DNA from 3 places in the Hafnia paralvei genome. Region 2 is predicted to be linked to each of the others. Evidence: predicted binding sites of a transcription regulator. Region 2 holds the regulator's gene; each other region holds the start of a gene.
What was found. The regulator PurR, encoded in region 2, represses purine synthesis genes. The targets are predictions, from matches to a motif close to CANGCAAACGTTTGCNTG.
Positions count from the first base shown of each region.

Region 1: guaB (IMP dehydrogenase) is a predicted target of PurR. The motif match lies at 2,824-2,841, and genes of this name have one in related genera.
Region 3: purM (phosphoribosylformylglycinamidine cyclo-ligase) is a predicted target of PurR. The motif match lies at 1,625-1,642, and genes of this name have one in related genera.

Region 1 is NZ_CP083737.1:1,068,240-1,072,940, reverse strand. It holds gene guaA (glutamine-hydrolyzing GMP synthase) at 1-1,193, opposite strand, end outside; gene guaB (IMP dehydrogenase) at 1,296-2,762, opposite strand; gene xseA (exodeoxyribonuclease VII large subunit) at 2,933-4,309, shown strand; gene malX (maltose/glucose-specific PTS transporter subunit IIBC) at 4,687-4,701, shown strand, end outside.
Region 2 is NZ_CP083737.1:2,525,572-2,530,272, forward strand. It holds gene K9N75_RS11970 (Grx4 family monothiol glutaredoxin) at 1-89, opposite strand, end outside; gene K9N75_RS11975 (C40 family peptidase) at 460-1,431, shown strand; gene sodB (superoxide dismutase [Fe]) at 1,753-2,331, shown strand; gene cydH (cytochrome bd-I oxidase subunit CydH) at 2,423-2,512, opposite strand; gene purR (HTH-type transcriptional repressor PurR) at 2,869-3,894, shown strand; gene K9N75_RS11995 (ABC transporter permease) at 3,898-4,701, shown strand, end outside.
Region 3 is NZ_CP083737.1:3,389,133-3,393,833, reverse strand. It holds gene purN (phosphoribosylglycinamide formyltransferase) at 1-440, opposite strand, end outside; gene purM (phosphoribosylformylglycinamidine cyclo-ligase) at 453-1,493, opposite strand; gene upp (uracil phosphoribosyltransferase) at 1,796-2,422, shown strand; gene uraA (uracil permease) at 2,630-3,922, shown strand; gene hda (DnaA inactivator Hda) at 4,004-4,701, shown strand, end outside.

The DNA of each region.
Region 1 (4,701 bases), 1.5 Mb from region 2:
AGCATGTCGTATGGCAGACCCAGTTCTAGGCCGATCTTACGCACTTCGTCTTTGAACAGCTCTTTTAGCGGCTCAACCAGACCCAGCTTCATCTCTTTCGGCAAACCGCCAACGTTGTGGTGAGACTTGATCACGTGGGCTTTACCGGTTGCTGACGCTGCGGACTCAATCACATCAGGATAGATGGTGCCCTGTGCCAACCACTTAACGTTAGGCTGCTTGCACGCTTCTTCGTCGAACACTTCAACGAATACGCGGCCGATAGTTTTACGCTTGGCTTCTGGATCGTTGATGCCAGCCAGCGCATTCAGGAAGCGATCTTCGGCTTTAACATGGATAATATTCAGGCCGAATTTATCGCCGAACATGTCCATTACCTGCTCACCTTCATTCAGGCGCAGCAGTCCGTTGTCAACGAAGACACAGGTCAGACGCTTGCCGATAGCACGATGCAGCAGCAAAGCTGTCACAGAGGAGTCAACGCCGCCGGACAAGCCTAAGATCACTTCGTCTTCACCAACTTGCTCACGCAGTCGCACGACCGCATCCTCAATGATCGTCGCTGGCGTCCACAGCGCTTCGCAACCGCAGATATCCAGAATGAAACGCTCAAGCATGCGCTGCCCTTGATGGGTATGAGTCACTTCAGGGTGGAACTGTACGCCGTAGAAACGCTTTTCATCGTTTGCCATGATGGCATAAGGACAGGTTTCGGTGCTGGCGACGGTGACAAAATCAGAAGGGATAGCGGTCACTTTATCGCCGTGGCTCATCCAGACATCGAGCACTGGCGTGCCGTCTTTGGTCAGGGAGTCTTTGATATCATCAAACATTTTGCTGTGTGCGGTAACTTCTACCTGCGCATAGCCAAATTCACGTTCGTTAGAGCTTTCTACATGGCCACCCAACTGCATCGCCATGGTCTGCATGCCGTAGCACACGCCAAACACAGGCACACCAGCAGTAAACACATATTCTGGCGCTCGTGGGCTATTGTTCTCAGTGGTGCTTTCTGGACCACCGGACAGAATAATACCGCTTGGATTAAATTCGCGGATCTGCTCTTCGGTGACGTCCCACGCCCACAGTTCGCAATATACGCCGATTTCGCGAACACGACGCGCCAGAAGCTGGGTGTACTGGGAGCCGAAATCCAGAATCAGAATGCGATGCTTATGAATATTTTGAGTCATGTAAGGCCTTGTTTAGAAATATAAATAGCCAAAAAACGAAAATAGGTGACTAAATACCGAACGGCGAGAACCTGCAATACGTTCCCGCCTCGACATTCAGAATTACGATCCCATACGGTAGTTCGGTGACTCTTTGGTGATGGTCACATCGTGAACGTGGCTTTCCTGAATACCTGCACCGCTGATACGGACGAATTCTGCTTTAGTACGCAGTTCATCAATCGTGGCGCAACCGGTCAGCCCCATACATGAGCGCAGACCGCCCATTTGCTGGTGAATGATCGCTTTCAGATGGCCTTTGTATGCAACGCGGCCTTCAATACCTTCAGGAACCAATTTGTCTGCGGCATTATCGCTCTGGAAATAACGGTCAGAAGAACCTTTAGACATTGCCCCCAGTGAACCCATGCCACGGTAAGATTTGAATGAACGGCCCTGATACAGCTCGATTTCACCCGGAGATTCTTCAGTACCTGCCAGCATACCACCGACCATGACACAGCTTGCGCCCGCAGCCAAAGCTTTAGCGATATCGCCAGAGAAGCGGATACCTCCGTCGGCGATAACCGGAATACCGGTACCCTCAAGGGCTTCAACGGCATCAGAAACCGCAGTGATCTGTGGAACCCCAACACCGGTTACGATACGCGTCGTACAGATAGAGCCTGGACCAATGCCCACTTTCACCGCATTCACACCGGCTTCAGCCAATGCTCTCGCACCGGCTGCCGTTGCTACGTTACCGCCAATGATTTGCAGCTCGGGGAATTTAGCGCGAGTTTCACGAATACGCTGCAACACACCTTCGGAATGACCGTGAGAGGAGTCAATCAACAGAACATCGACGCCAGCCTCAACCAACGCAGCGATACGTTCTTCATTGCCCGCACCTGCGCCAACCGCAGCACCCACGCGCAGACGACCATGCTCGTCTTTACATGCGTTTGGCTTACGCTCAGCTTTTTGGAAGTCTTTAACGGTGATCATGCCGCACAGGTGGAAGTTTTCATCCACGACCAGCGCTTTCTCAACGCGCTTTTCATGCATACGTTGCAGAACTACTTCGCGTGCTTCACCTTCTTTTACCGTTACCAGACGCTCTTTAGGCGTCATTACTGCAGTCACTGGCTGTTCCAGATCGGTGACAAAACGCACATCACGGCCAGTAATGATCCCCACCAGTTCCAGTTCATCGGTCACAACAGGATAACCCGCAAAACCATTGCGTTCGGTCAGCTCTTTAACTTCGCGCAGAGTCGTCGTTGGGGTAACAGTCTGAGGATCTTTCACCACACCACTTTCATGTTTTTTCACACGGCGGACTTCATCAGCCTGACGCTCGATAGACATGTTTTTGTGGATGAAGCCAATACCGCCTTCCTGCGCCAGCGCAATCGCTAGACGGGCTTCAGTAACGGTATCCATTGCCGCAGACAGCATGGGGATGTTCATTCGAATAGATGAAGTCAGCTGAGTGCTAAGATCGGCAGTGTTTGGCAGAACGGTAGAGTGGGCTGGAACTAAGAGGACGTCGTCAAACGTCAGGGCTTCTTTAACGATACGTAGCATGGGCAATATCTCACCAGAGTGGTAAATCAAATAGATTTAATATTGCCGCGGCATTATACAGGCCGAAAACGGTTGCCTCCAGTACTTTTTACAAAAAAGTCTTGCGAAGGTCATTCAAGCATGTAGTATCGACTAATTAACACCTTGATTTAGAGTTTGATCTACGTCACATGTCACTACCATCTTCCCCGCCAATTTTTACCGTTAGTCGGTTGAACCAAACCGTCCGTCAGCTGTTAGAAATGGAAATGGGGCAGATCTGGCTATCAGGTGAAATCTCTAATTTATCTCAGCCCTCTTCCGGCCACTGGTACTTCACGTTAAAAGACGATCGTGCTCAGGTGCGCTGCGCAATGTTCCGCAACAGCAACCGTCGGGTGGCGTTTCGTCCGCAAAACGGTCAGCAGATATTGATGCGTGCAACCATCACGCTGTACGAACCGCGTGGTGATTACCAACTGATTGCCGAAAGTATGCAGCCCGCTGGGGATGGCTTACTGCAACAGCAGTTTGAACAACTCAAGCAGCGTTTGCAGGAAGAAGGCCTGTTCGATCCCGCGCACAAAAAACCGTTGCCCTCGCCCGCGCGTTGCGTTGGGGTTGTGACCTCTTCAAGCGGTGCTGCGCTGCATGACATTCTGAACGTTTTGCAGCGCCGCGATCCTTCTTTGCCCGTCATTATCTATCCAACCGCAGTCCAGGGCGTCGACGCGCCGATGCAGATTGTGCGCGCCATCGAGTTAGCCAATCAGCGGAAAGAGTGCGACGTATTGATTGTCGGTCGCGGCGGTGGATCGCTAGAAGATCTGTGGAGTTTCAACGATGAACGCGTGGCCAAGGCTATTTTTGCCAGCCAAATTCCCATCGTGAGCGCAGTCGGCCATGAAACCGATGTCACCATTGCCGATTTTGTCGGTGATTTACGAGCGCCAACGCCCTCTGCGGCAGCTGAATTGGTTAGCCGTAATCAAACAGAACTTATGCGCCAAATGCTCTCACAGCAACAGCGCATGGAAATGGCGATGGATTATTATCTTGCTCGCCACCAGCAACGTTTTACACGGCTCAACCATCGTTTACAGCAACAGCATCCACAGCTCCGTCTGGCGCGTCAGAACACGTTACTTTTAAAGTTACGCCGTCGGTTGGATGAGGCTGTGCAAACTCGCCTACGTCTCGCAGAACGCCAGCAGGAGCGTCTGAGCCAACGCCTCAACCAACAACAACCATCGGCACAGATCCAGCGTAATCAGCAACGATTAGCGCAAATTCACAATCGTATGGAACTGCTCATCCAGCGCCAGCTTAGTAGCAACCGTGAACGTTTTGGCGCACTTTGCTCACAGTTGGAAGGAGTGAGCCCACTCGCGACGCTGTCTCGTGGGTTCAGCGTGACTCAGTCACCAAACGGTAGCGTATTGAAAAGTGTTAAGCAGGTGAATAACGGCGAATTACTGAAAACGCGACTGCAAGATGGATGGATTGAAAGCACGGTTACCGCGATCACACCGCCCCCCAAAAAACGCGTGTCCAAACGCGACGCCTAAACGCGAATAGTGAGTTCTGTGAGACAGGTCACTTTGCATAATAAAAGCCGTGGCCTGAATCCTAATTATCCCCACTTTCGTTATCTTCTGCATGATTCCTTACTTTATAGATAAAAATTACTTGTTAATTTTTCGCTTTGCTTTTGGTTGGTTATGAAACGAAAGCAAAATAGCCTAAAACCCGAGCAAAATAAAACTGTGATCCTCCGTGCATTCTATCCACAATCGCTTTGCTTTAATTCCTAACGACCTATTTAGGTCATTGGGGAATCATCTCATTTATTAAAAATCCCCTTAGCTCACAGATAAAAAATTATCGTCATTCATTTGGGATGATGACGGTTTATTATAGTTATCAGCTTATTGGGAGTGCCCACATGTCGGACACAAAA
Region 2 (4,701 bases):
CCACAGCTCGGCAATTTTGGCGAACCTTTCATGTATAAAATAATTGGGTTTTCAGCTAGTTGGCGCTGAATTTTTTCAATAGTGGTCATTGTCATTTTGTTTTACTTCCTCTAACCAGTGTTATGCAGACAGCATGCAAGTGCATATCAAATTATTGTACTGGATTGTACGCAGCGACGCTCTTAGAAAAAAACGCCATCTTTTATAGGGGTATTTCTGAGGTGTTTCGATCCCTTATCGCTTAAGCTCAGTTTAATCTAAAAACGTGCTATGCTATATCCGTTTGGTTCGTGTTTAGATTTACAGCAGAATTTGTTCAAAACAGCATCCGATTTAACTCTTGTAACATTTAGTCACAAAGAGAATATAAATAGCGGAAATGAATGCTGTTCTGTTCCTGTTGTTTATTTAATACTGTTTGCCATGTTTTTTTCTTGGGACAAAGCCTGGAACCTACCAATGCGTCTATATATCGCACTCTTTGTTCTGCTGTTTACTCAGCTATTTGCTAATGCCGCCAATGCCTCTCCGGGGCATAAAGTCGTTGCCGATCAGCGAAAGTCGCACACGACCAGTAGCGAAGCCGCCGATCGTAAAAAGCGAAAGCCTGCGGCTAGCAAAAAAGAAAAAACGCCAACGACTTCTACCGCTAAAAACAAAAAGAGCAGCGATAAAACAGTCGCGAGTAAAAAACAAAACGCTAAAAAAGAGTCGGCCTCGCAGAATAGCGCTTTAGCCAGCAAATTTGCCCGCAATCGTGAAGTTGCTCGTAATAAAGCCAACAGCAAGAAAATTGATAAAGCGGTATTAGCCTCTCTATCTAAGCCAAATAAAAAATCTGCTGAGAAAAAGGCAAGCGCCAGAACCGCAACGCTTGCGCATGTCAGCAATAAAAAGAGCTATGGTCGTCAACGCGGCAAACTAAACAGCAAAAATGAATTGGCTAAGCTCGCGCTAAATCAGAATAATGTTGAGATCGTTGATGGCAAGCCAATCCGTTTGAGTCCACAGCATAAAAAGCGCTACCAGAATGCTAAACAGACCGCGATGAACAAGCTGATGAATCAGGTTGGCAAACCCTACCGCTGGGGAGGCTCATCACCTAGCACCGGGTTCGATTGCAGCGGTTTAGTCTACTATGCCTATCAAGATTTGCTGAGTATCAAAATCCCACGCACAGCTAACGAGATGTATCATCTGCGCGATGCAGCTCCGGTGAAGAAAACTGAGTTACAAAAAGGCGATTTAGTCTTCTTCCGCATTAACAACCGTGGCGCTGCCGATCATGTGGGTGTCTATATGGGTGAAGGTAAATTCATCCAGTCACCGCGCACTGGTGAACAAATTCGTATCAGCTATCTGGATAACGATTATTGGCAGGGTCACTATGTGGGTGCTCGCCGTGTCATGACGCCCAAAACAATTCGTTAGATATGCCAAGCAACAGGGATTTATTCATATAACGGATAATCCCTGTAATTTCCCCTCTCCTTTCTCAATATCCTTCCTTAGTACCTTGATGTCTCGCAGTGTTACTGATGGACAATTCATCAATTGATAACCAAAAAGCAAAATTTAGCCTGTTATTAGACTCAAAACTTGCTAAAATCGATCCCCATAACAAGAGCACAACAAGATCGTTTCAAATTTAAAAACCCGCACACTGACGTTAACGTTAGTGTGATGCGTGAAACATAAAACACTTGCGTGTAACTGTTTCATCGCAAAATAGATCAATAATAGGAGAGAGCAATGTCTTTTGAATTACCTACATTACCATACGAAAAAAACGCACTCGAGCCGCACATCTCCGCAGAAACTCTGGAATACCATTACGGTAAGCATCACAACACCTACGTGGTAAACCTAAACAACCTGATCAAAGGCACCGAGTTTGAAGGTAAATCACTGGAAGAGATCATCAAGACCTCTACTGGCGGTATCTTTAACAACGCCGCTCAGGTTTGGAACCATACCTTCTACTGGCACTGCCTGTCTCCAAAAGGCGGCAACGCACCTACTGGCGCAGTAGCAGACGCCATTAACAAAGCCTTTGGTTCTTTCGAAGCCTTCAAAGAAGAACTGACTAAATCTGCCGTGGGTAACTTTGGTTCTGGCTGGACGTGGCTGGTTAAAAAAGCGGACGGTTCTTTAGCTATCGTTAATACCTCAAACGCAGCAACCCCATTGACCAGCGGCGACAAACCACTGCTGACCGTGGACGTTTGGGAACACGCTTACTACATCGATTACCGCAATGCGCGTCCTAAATATCTGGAGAACTTCTGGGCTCTGGTAAACTGGGAATTCGTCGCTAAAAACTTGGCATAAGTTTTTAACGTACGTATATAAGAAAGGCGGTCGATTGACCGCCTTTTGTTTTAGTCATGTTAATAACTAAAGATTCCAACACGTCTTTAAATCAGTGCAGCGCTGCTACAAAGCTAAAGATAACAATAACTGCCAAAGCAGCAACCGTCGTCATTAGGGAATATTTCAGATCGGTTTCCATGTGCTCATCTCCCGCATTTCGTTATCAGATCAATTTTTATTATACATAAACACTTGCAGAAAGTGTGTGAAATCATTTTTACATACATCAAATGAGATCACACGCAGAAAATCATTCTATTATTCTTTCTCTTATCCCCTAATTTTGACTTCCCCTTTTGCATTTTATAGGCCAAAATTTACGGTTTACTGCTACGTATCAGCTTTCATAACGAAAAAGAATAGGCTGGCACTCGAAGTCTCTGCATATTCATTTATTTTATGTGCTTTCATTCGGTGTAATTTTAGATGTACGTAAGCAAACGATTAACACAATAGCTATGTTTTGATTACATAAGCTTAGGAGTCATCTGTTTCATGGCAACGATTAAAGATGTGGCAAAACGCGCGGGCGTTTCCACCACGACTGTGTCTCATGTCATTAATAAAACGCGCTTTGTCGCCGAAGAGACCAAAGCCGCGGTATGGGAGGCAATTAAAGAGCTGCACTATTCTCCCAGTGCCGTCGCCCGTAGCCTGAAAGTTAACCACACTAAATCGATCGGTTTACTGGCCACCTCCAGTGAAGCGCCCTATTTTGCTGAGGTCATCGAAGCCGTAGAGAACGCCTGCTACAGCCAAGGCTATACCCTAATTCTGTGCAATTCGCATAACAATCCAGAAAAGCAAAAAGCCTATCTCGCCATGTTGGCACAAAAGCGTGTTGATGGCCTGCTGGTGATGTGCTCTGAGTATCCAGAGAACCTACTACAGACGCTAGAAGACTACCGCAATATTCCGATGGTCGTTATGGATTGGGGAACGCAGCGCAGCGACTTTACCGATGCGATTCAAGATAACGCCTTCGAAGGGGGCTATTTAGCGGGCCGTTATTTGATTGAACGCGGCCATCGTGACATTGGTGCCATTACCGGACAGCTGTCGCGCAATACCGGCGGTGGACGCCTGCGGGGCTTCCTGAAAGCGCTACAAGAGGCCAATATCCCAACGCGCGATGAGTGGATGGTTGAAGGTGACTTTGAACCCGAGTCTGGATACAAAGCTATGCACCAAATCCTCTCGCAAAAGCATCGACCGACAGCCGTTTTTGTGGGTGGAGACATCATGGCCATGGGCGCCATCTGCGCCGCAGATGAAATGGGGTTGCGCGTCCCACAAGATATTTCGGTGATCGGGTATGATAACGTACGTAACGCACGTTACTTCACTCCGGCATTAACCACTATTCATCAGCCGAAAGAGCGTCTAGGTGCGATGGCCTTTGATATGCTGCTTGATCGTATCGTGAGCAAACGCGAAGATTCTCAGACTATCGAAGTGCACCCTAAATTGGTAGAGCGTCGTTCAGTAGCCGATGGCCCTTATCTGGACTATCGCCGCTAAGCGATGAAGAACGGCTGCTCCTGTCTCGCGCTGTTCCCTCTTGTGCTGATACTTGCTGGTGCGCTGCCGATTGCGGCGGCGCTACTGGTTATGCTTCAACCCCTTTCAGATACTTTTTCCCTTAGCCATTTTCTTGCGTCGTGGCACCTGTTGCTACAATGGCCAGGTATATTGCAATCCATCACGCTGAGCATATTCAGTGGTTTTGCCGCCACGCTAATATCACTATGGCTAGCTCTGGCGTTATGTGGGCAGGTCATTCTCAGACAGAATAGTCATATCGCGCGGGTTATCTCCACTGCTATTCTCGCTATACCGCACATTGCTTTAGCGACCGGATTGATCCTGCTGTTGTCCCCATCGGGCTGGTTGCTAAGGGTCATTTCCCCCACGCTTACCGGATACTCTCGCCCACCTGATTGGCTGATAATCAACGATCCTTATGCACTTTCATTGACGTTGCTATTAGCGGTGAAAGAAACGCCTTTCCTGTTTTTAATGGCGCTGAATATCGCCGGACGTATTGATGTTCGACGACAAATACAGTCAGGTGTGGCGCTAGGCTATCCTTCAACTCGCGTCTGGTGGCTGTTGTTAGTGCCACAGATTCTGCGCGGCCTGCGGTTGCCCGTCTTCTGCGTGTTGGCATTTGGCTTATCCGTGGTGGATATCGCTATTTTACTTGGACCACAGCAGCCCACAACGCTATCCCTACAGATTTGGCAATGGATGACCGATCCGGCACTGACGCATCAAGTATTGGCGACCAGCGGAACGTTGCTCCTGCTTGGGATCACGCTTTTTAGT
Region 3 (4,701 bases), 860 kb from region 2:
CCACCGTCGAGCTCATCGGTGACGAAGTGCACTGAGGTGCCATGCTCTTCATCGCCGTTGTTTAACGCTTGTTGGTGCGTATGCAGACCCGGATATTTTGGTAACAGCGACGGATGGATGTTGAGCATCCGACCATTATAGTGCTGAACAAAACGCGGCGACAGAATACGCATATACCCAGCGAGAACGACCAGGTCGGGATGGTAATTGTCGATCTCATGCATCAAGGCAAGATCGAAAGCATCGCGGTCGGCAAAGGCTTTCGGATCTAAATAATGAGCAGGAATATTGTCATGTGCCGCGCGTTCAAGCCCATAGGCATCGGCCTTGTTGCTAAATACGGCACTGATACGAGCACGGATCCGACCCTCATGACAGGCGTCGATTAACGCCTGTAAATTGCTGCCGTTGCCGGAAATTAAAACCACGATGTTTTTCATAACATGAACCGCTTATGCGTTAATCACCACACGCTCTTCGCTGGTGGAAGCGGCAATTGTACCGATTTTCCACGCCTTTTCACCGTTGGCATTCATGAGTGCGATAGCGGCATCGGCTTCTACGGCTGGCAGAGCGATAATCATACCTACGCCACAGTTAAAGGTACGATACATTTCATGACGGCTGACGTTACCGTTCTGCTGGAGCCAGTTAAAGACTGCAGGCCACTGCCAACTGGATTCATCAATGACGGCCTGAGTACCCTCCGGCAGAACGCGTGGGATATTCTCCCAGAATCCGCCACCGGTCAGGTGGGCAATGGCATGAATGTCATGTTCTTCAATCAGTTTCAGAACTGATTTTACGTAGATTTTAGTGGGAGCCAATAAATGATCGGCGAGTGGTTTGCCTTCTAGCTCTATGGTGAGTGGGTCGGCATGGCTGACTTCAAGAATTTTGCGAACCAGAGAGTAACCGTTCGAATGAGGGCCGCTTGCGCCGAGTGCGATTAATACGTCACCCGCTTCAACTTTGCTGCCGTCGATGATTTCTGATTTTTCGACCACGCCGACACAGAAGCCGGCGACGTCGTAATCTTCGCCGTGGTACATACCGGGCATTTCAGCGGTTTCGCCACCGACCAATGCGCAACCGGACTGTTTACAGCCTTCAGCGATACCGGTGATAACGCTAGCCGCGGTATCTACGTCCAGTTTACCCGTAGCGTAATAATCGAGGAAGAACAGCGGCTCGGCGCCCTGTACGACTAAGTCATTGACGCACATTGCGACTAAATCAATGCCGATAGTATCGTGACGTTTCAAGTCCATCGCCAGACGTAGCTTGGTGCCGACGCCGTCGGTGCCAGAAACCAAAATTGGTTCGCGATATTTTTGTGGTAGGGCGCAGAGCGCACCGAATCCACCCAGCCCCCCCATGACCTCTGGGCGACGAGTTTCTTTTACCACACCTTTAATGCGATCAACTAAGGCATTGCCAGCATCAATGTCTACACCTGCGTCTTTGTAACTGAGAGCGGTTTTGTCGGTCACTGCGAAAATCCCCATGGCGGTTAGGATGAGTTCTGGTATCTGTGATAAAGCGAGTGGTCGCGTGGCCTAAGCTCACATCAGATAACAGAAACCACCCTGAAATATTCAAGAGCGCGGCAATTCTAACAGTCTAGGCAAACGTTTGCGAGCGGCTTGTGAAGGGGATCTGGTTTTTTCCTGTAATCCGTGTAGATCTCATCTAAGCTGATCTGGATCATGATTTTAACGGTGGCGCAGAAATTAAAAGGCGGTATAATCTCGCGATTTTTTTTTGCGCTGACCGCTACCTGGGAGATGAAATGATGAAGATCGTCGAAGTAAAACACCCGCTCGTAAGACACAAACTGGGCTTGATGCGCGAGAACGATATTAGCACCAAACGTTTTCGCGAACTGGCATCAGAGGTCGGGAGTTTACTGACCTATGAAGCGACCGCAGACCTAGAAACAGAAAAAGTCACTATTGATGGTTGGTGCGGTCCGGTCGAAGTAGATCAGATCAAAGGCAAAAAAATCACCGTGGTTCCAATCCTGCGCGCAGGTCTGGGCATGATGGAAGGCGTCTTGGAGCATGTACCAAGCGCGCGTATCAGCGTCGTTGGCGTTTACCGTGACGAAGAAACTCTGGAACCTGTACCTTATTTCCAGAAACTGGTTTCTAACATCGATGAGCGTATGGCTCTGGTGGTTGACCCAATGTTGGCAACCGGCGGTTCTATGATTGCCACCATCGACCTGCTGAAGAAAGCGGGCTGCCATAGCATTAAAGTGCTGGTATTGGTTGCTGCGCCTGAAGGTATTGCCGCACTGGAAAAAGCACATCCAGACGTTGAGCTGTATACCGCATCTATCGATCAGGGCTTGAATGAGAAGGGGTACATCATTCCTGGCTTGGGCGATGCGGGCGATAAGATATTTGGTACTAAATAAAAGATGAGCCGGCTTTGAGAGTCGGCTTTTTTTTGGCCTGTATCCTTCATATATGAAGCGGCATTTGTGCTGGCGAGGTTCACTGATGAGACCAAGTGATTTGGGAGTGAACCTAGGCGGTTAGATGCAACTCCCAATATTTAGGGTGAGGCCAAGTTCAAAACACAACACCTGATAATTCAATAAAATCACTTAGAGGATGTAACCATGACTCGTCGCGTCATCGGAGTAAGCGAACGCCCACCGCTTTTGCAAACGATTCCGTTGAGCTTTCAGCACCTGTTTGCCATGTTTGGGGCAACGGTGCTCGTGCCTATTTTATTTAAGATTAACCCTGCGACGGTTTTGCTGTTTAACGGTATTGGTACGCTGCTGTATTTATTCATCTGTAAGGGCAAAATCCCCGCTTATCTGGGCTCTAGCTTTGCCTTTATTTCCCCTGTGATGCTGCTTTTACCGTTGGGTTATGAACTTGCATTAGGGGGGTTTATCGTCTGCGGCGCACTGTTTTGTTTGGTCGCGCTAATTGTGAAAAAAGCGGGAACCGGCTGGCTGGATGTGATGTTTCCACCCGCAGCGATGGGCGCGATTGTGGCCGTAATTGGTTTGGAGTTGGCTGGGGTCGCGGCCAACATGGCTGGATTGCTGCCTGCCAACGGGGCTTCCGTAGACAGCACGACGATTACGATCTCTATGGTCACTCTTGGTGTGACCGTGCTGGGCTCGGTACTGTTCCGTGGTTTCTTGGCAATTATTCCTATTCTTATTGGTGTGCTGGCGGGTTATGCCCTGTCGTTTGCGATGGGCGTTGTCGATTTAACGCCGATCCGTGAAGCACACTGGTTTGCGTTGCCGACGTTCTATACGCCGAAATTTGAGTGGTTTGCGATTCTGACGATTCTACCCGCCGCGCTGGTGGTTATTGCAGAGCACGTTGGTCATTTAGTTGTTACGGCGAATATTGTGAAGAAAGATTTGCTACGCGATCCGGGGCTGCATCGTTCGATGTTTGCTAACGGTCTGTCTACGATGTTCTCCGGTTTCTTTGGCTCAACACCCAATACCACTTACGGTGAAAACATCGGCGTTATGGCGATCACTAAGGTATACAGCACATGGGTTATCGGCGGTGCAGCGGTGTTGGCGATTCTATTATCCTGCATCGGCAAACTGGCTGCGGCGATCCAGATGGTACCCGTACCGGTGATGGGCGGGGTGTCCCTACTGCTGTACGGGGTAATCGGTGCTTCTGGTATCCGCGTACTGATTGAGTCTAAAGTGGACTACAACAAAGCGCAGAACCTGATCCTGACCTCGATTATTTTGATCATCGGCGTGAGCGGCGCGACGATCCATATTGGTGCGGCTGAGCTGAAAGGCATGGCTTTGGCAACGATCGTGGGTATCGCGATGAGCTTGTTATTCAAAGTGATCAGTATGGTGCGTGGTGAAGAAGTGATCATCGACGAACAGGAAGAAGAGCAAACGCCTGCTCGTTAATTCGATCCTTCAGATCCTAACTCAACAGCCGCTGGTTTATGTGTTAAACTGGCGGCGTTTTTTTGCCTGTTTTGGTTTGAGGTGCTTCTGAATACGCCGGCACAGCTTTCACTGCCACTTTATTTACCTGATGACGAGACTTTCGCAAGTTTCTATTCGGGAGAGAATTCTTCTCTGTTAGCTGCATTGCAGGGCGCTTTGCAGCAGGAGCATGGTACCTATATCTATTTTTGGTCGCGTGAGGGTGGGGGACGAAGTCACCTGCTGCATGCGGCCTGCGCAGAACTTTCCCAACGCGGAGAAGCCGTGGGCTATGTGCCTTTGGATAAACGCGCCTACTTTGTGCCAGAGGTTCTTGATGGCATGGAGCAACTCTCTCTGGTGTGTATCGATAATATCGAATGTATCGCGGGAGAAGAGGAGTGGGAGATGGCAATTTTCAATCTCTATAACCGCATCCTTGAAACCGGCCGCACACGCCTATTGATCACCGGCGATCGCCCTCCGCGCCAACTGAATCTGCGTTTACCCGATTTGGCCTCGCGTCTGGACTGGGGACAAATCTATAAACTCCAGCCACTCGGCGACGAAGACAAACTTTTAGCACTACAGCTACGCTCTAAATTGCGCGGTTTTGAATTGCCAGAGGATGTCGGACGTTTCCTACTAAAGCGTCTGGATCGTGAAATGCGTACGCTGTTTATGACGTTGGATCAGTTGGATAGGGCGTCGATCACCGCACAGCGCAAGCTGACGATCCCGTTTGTGAAAGAGATATT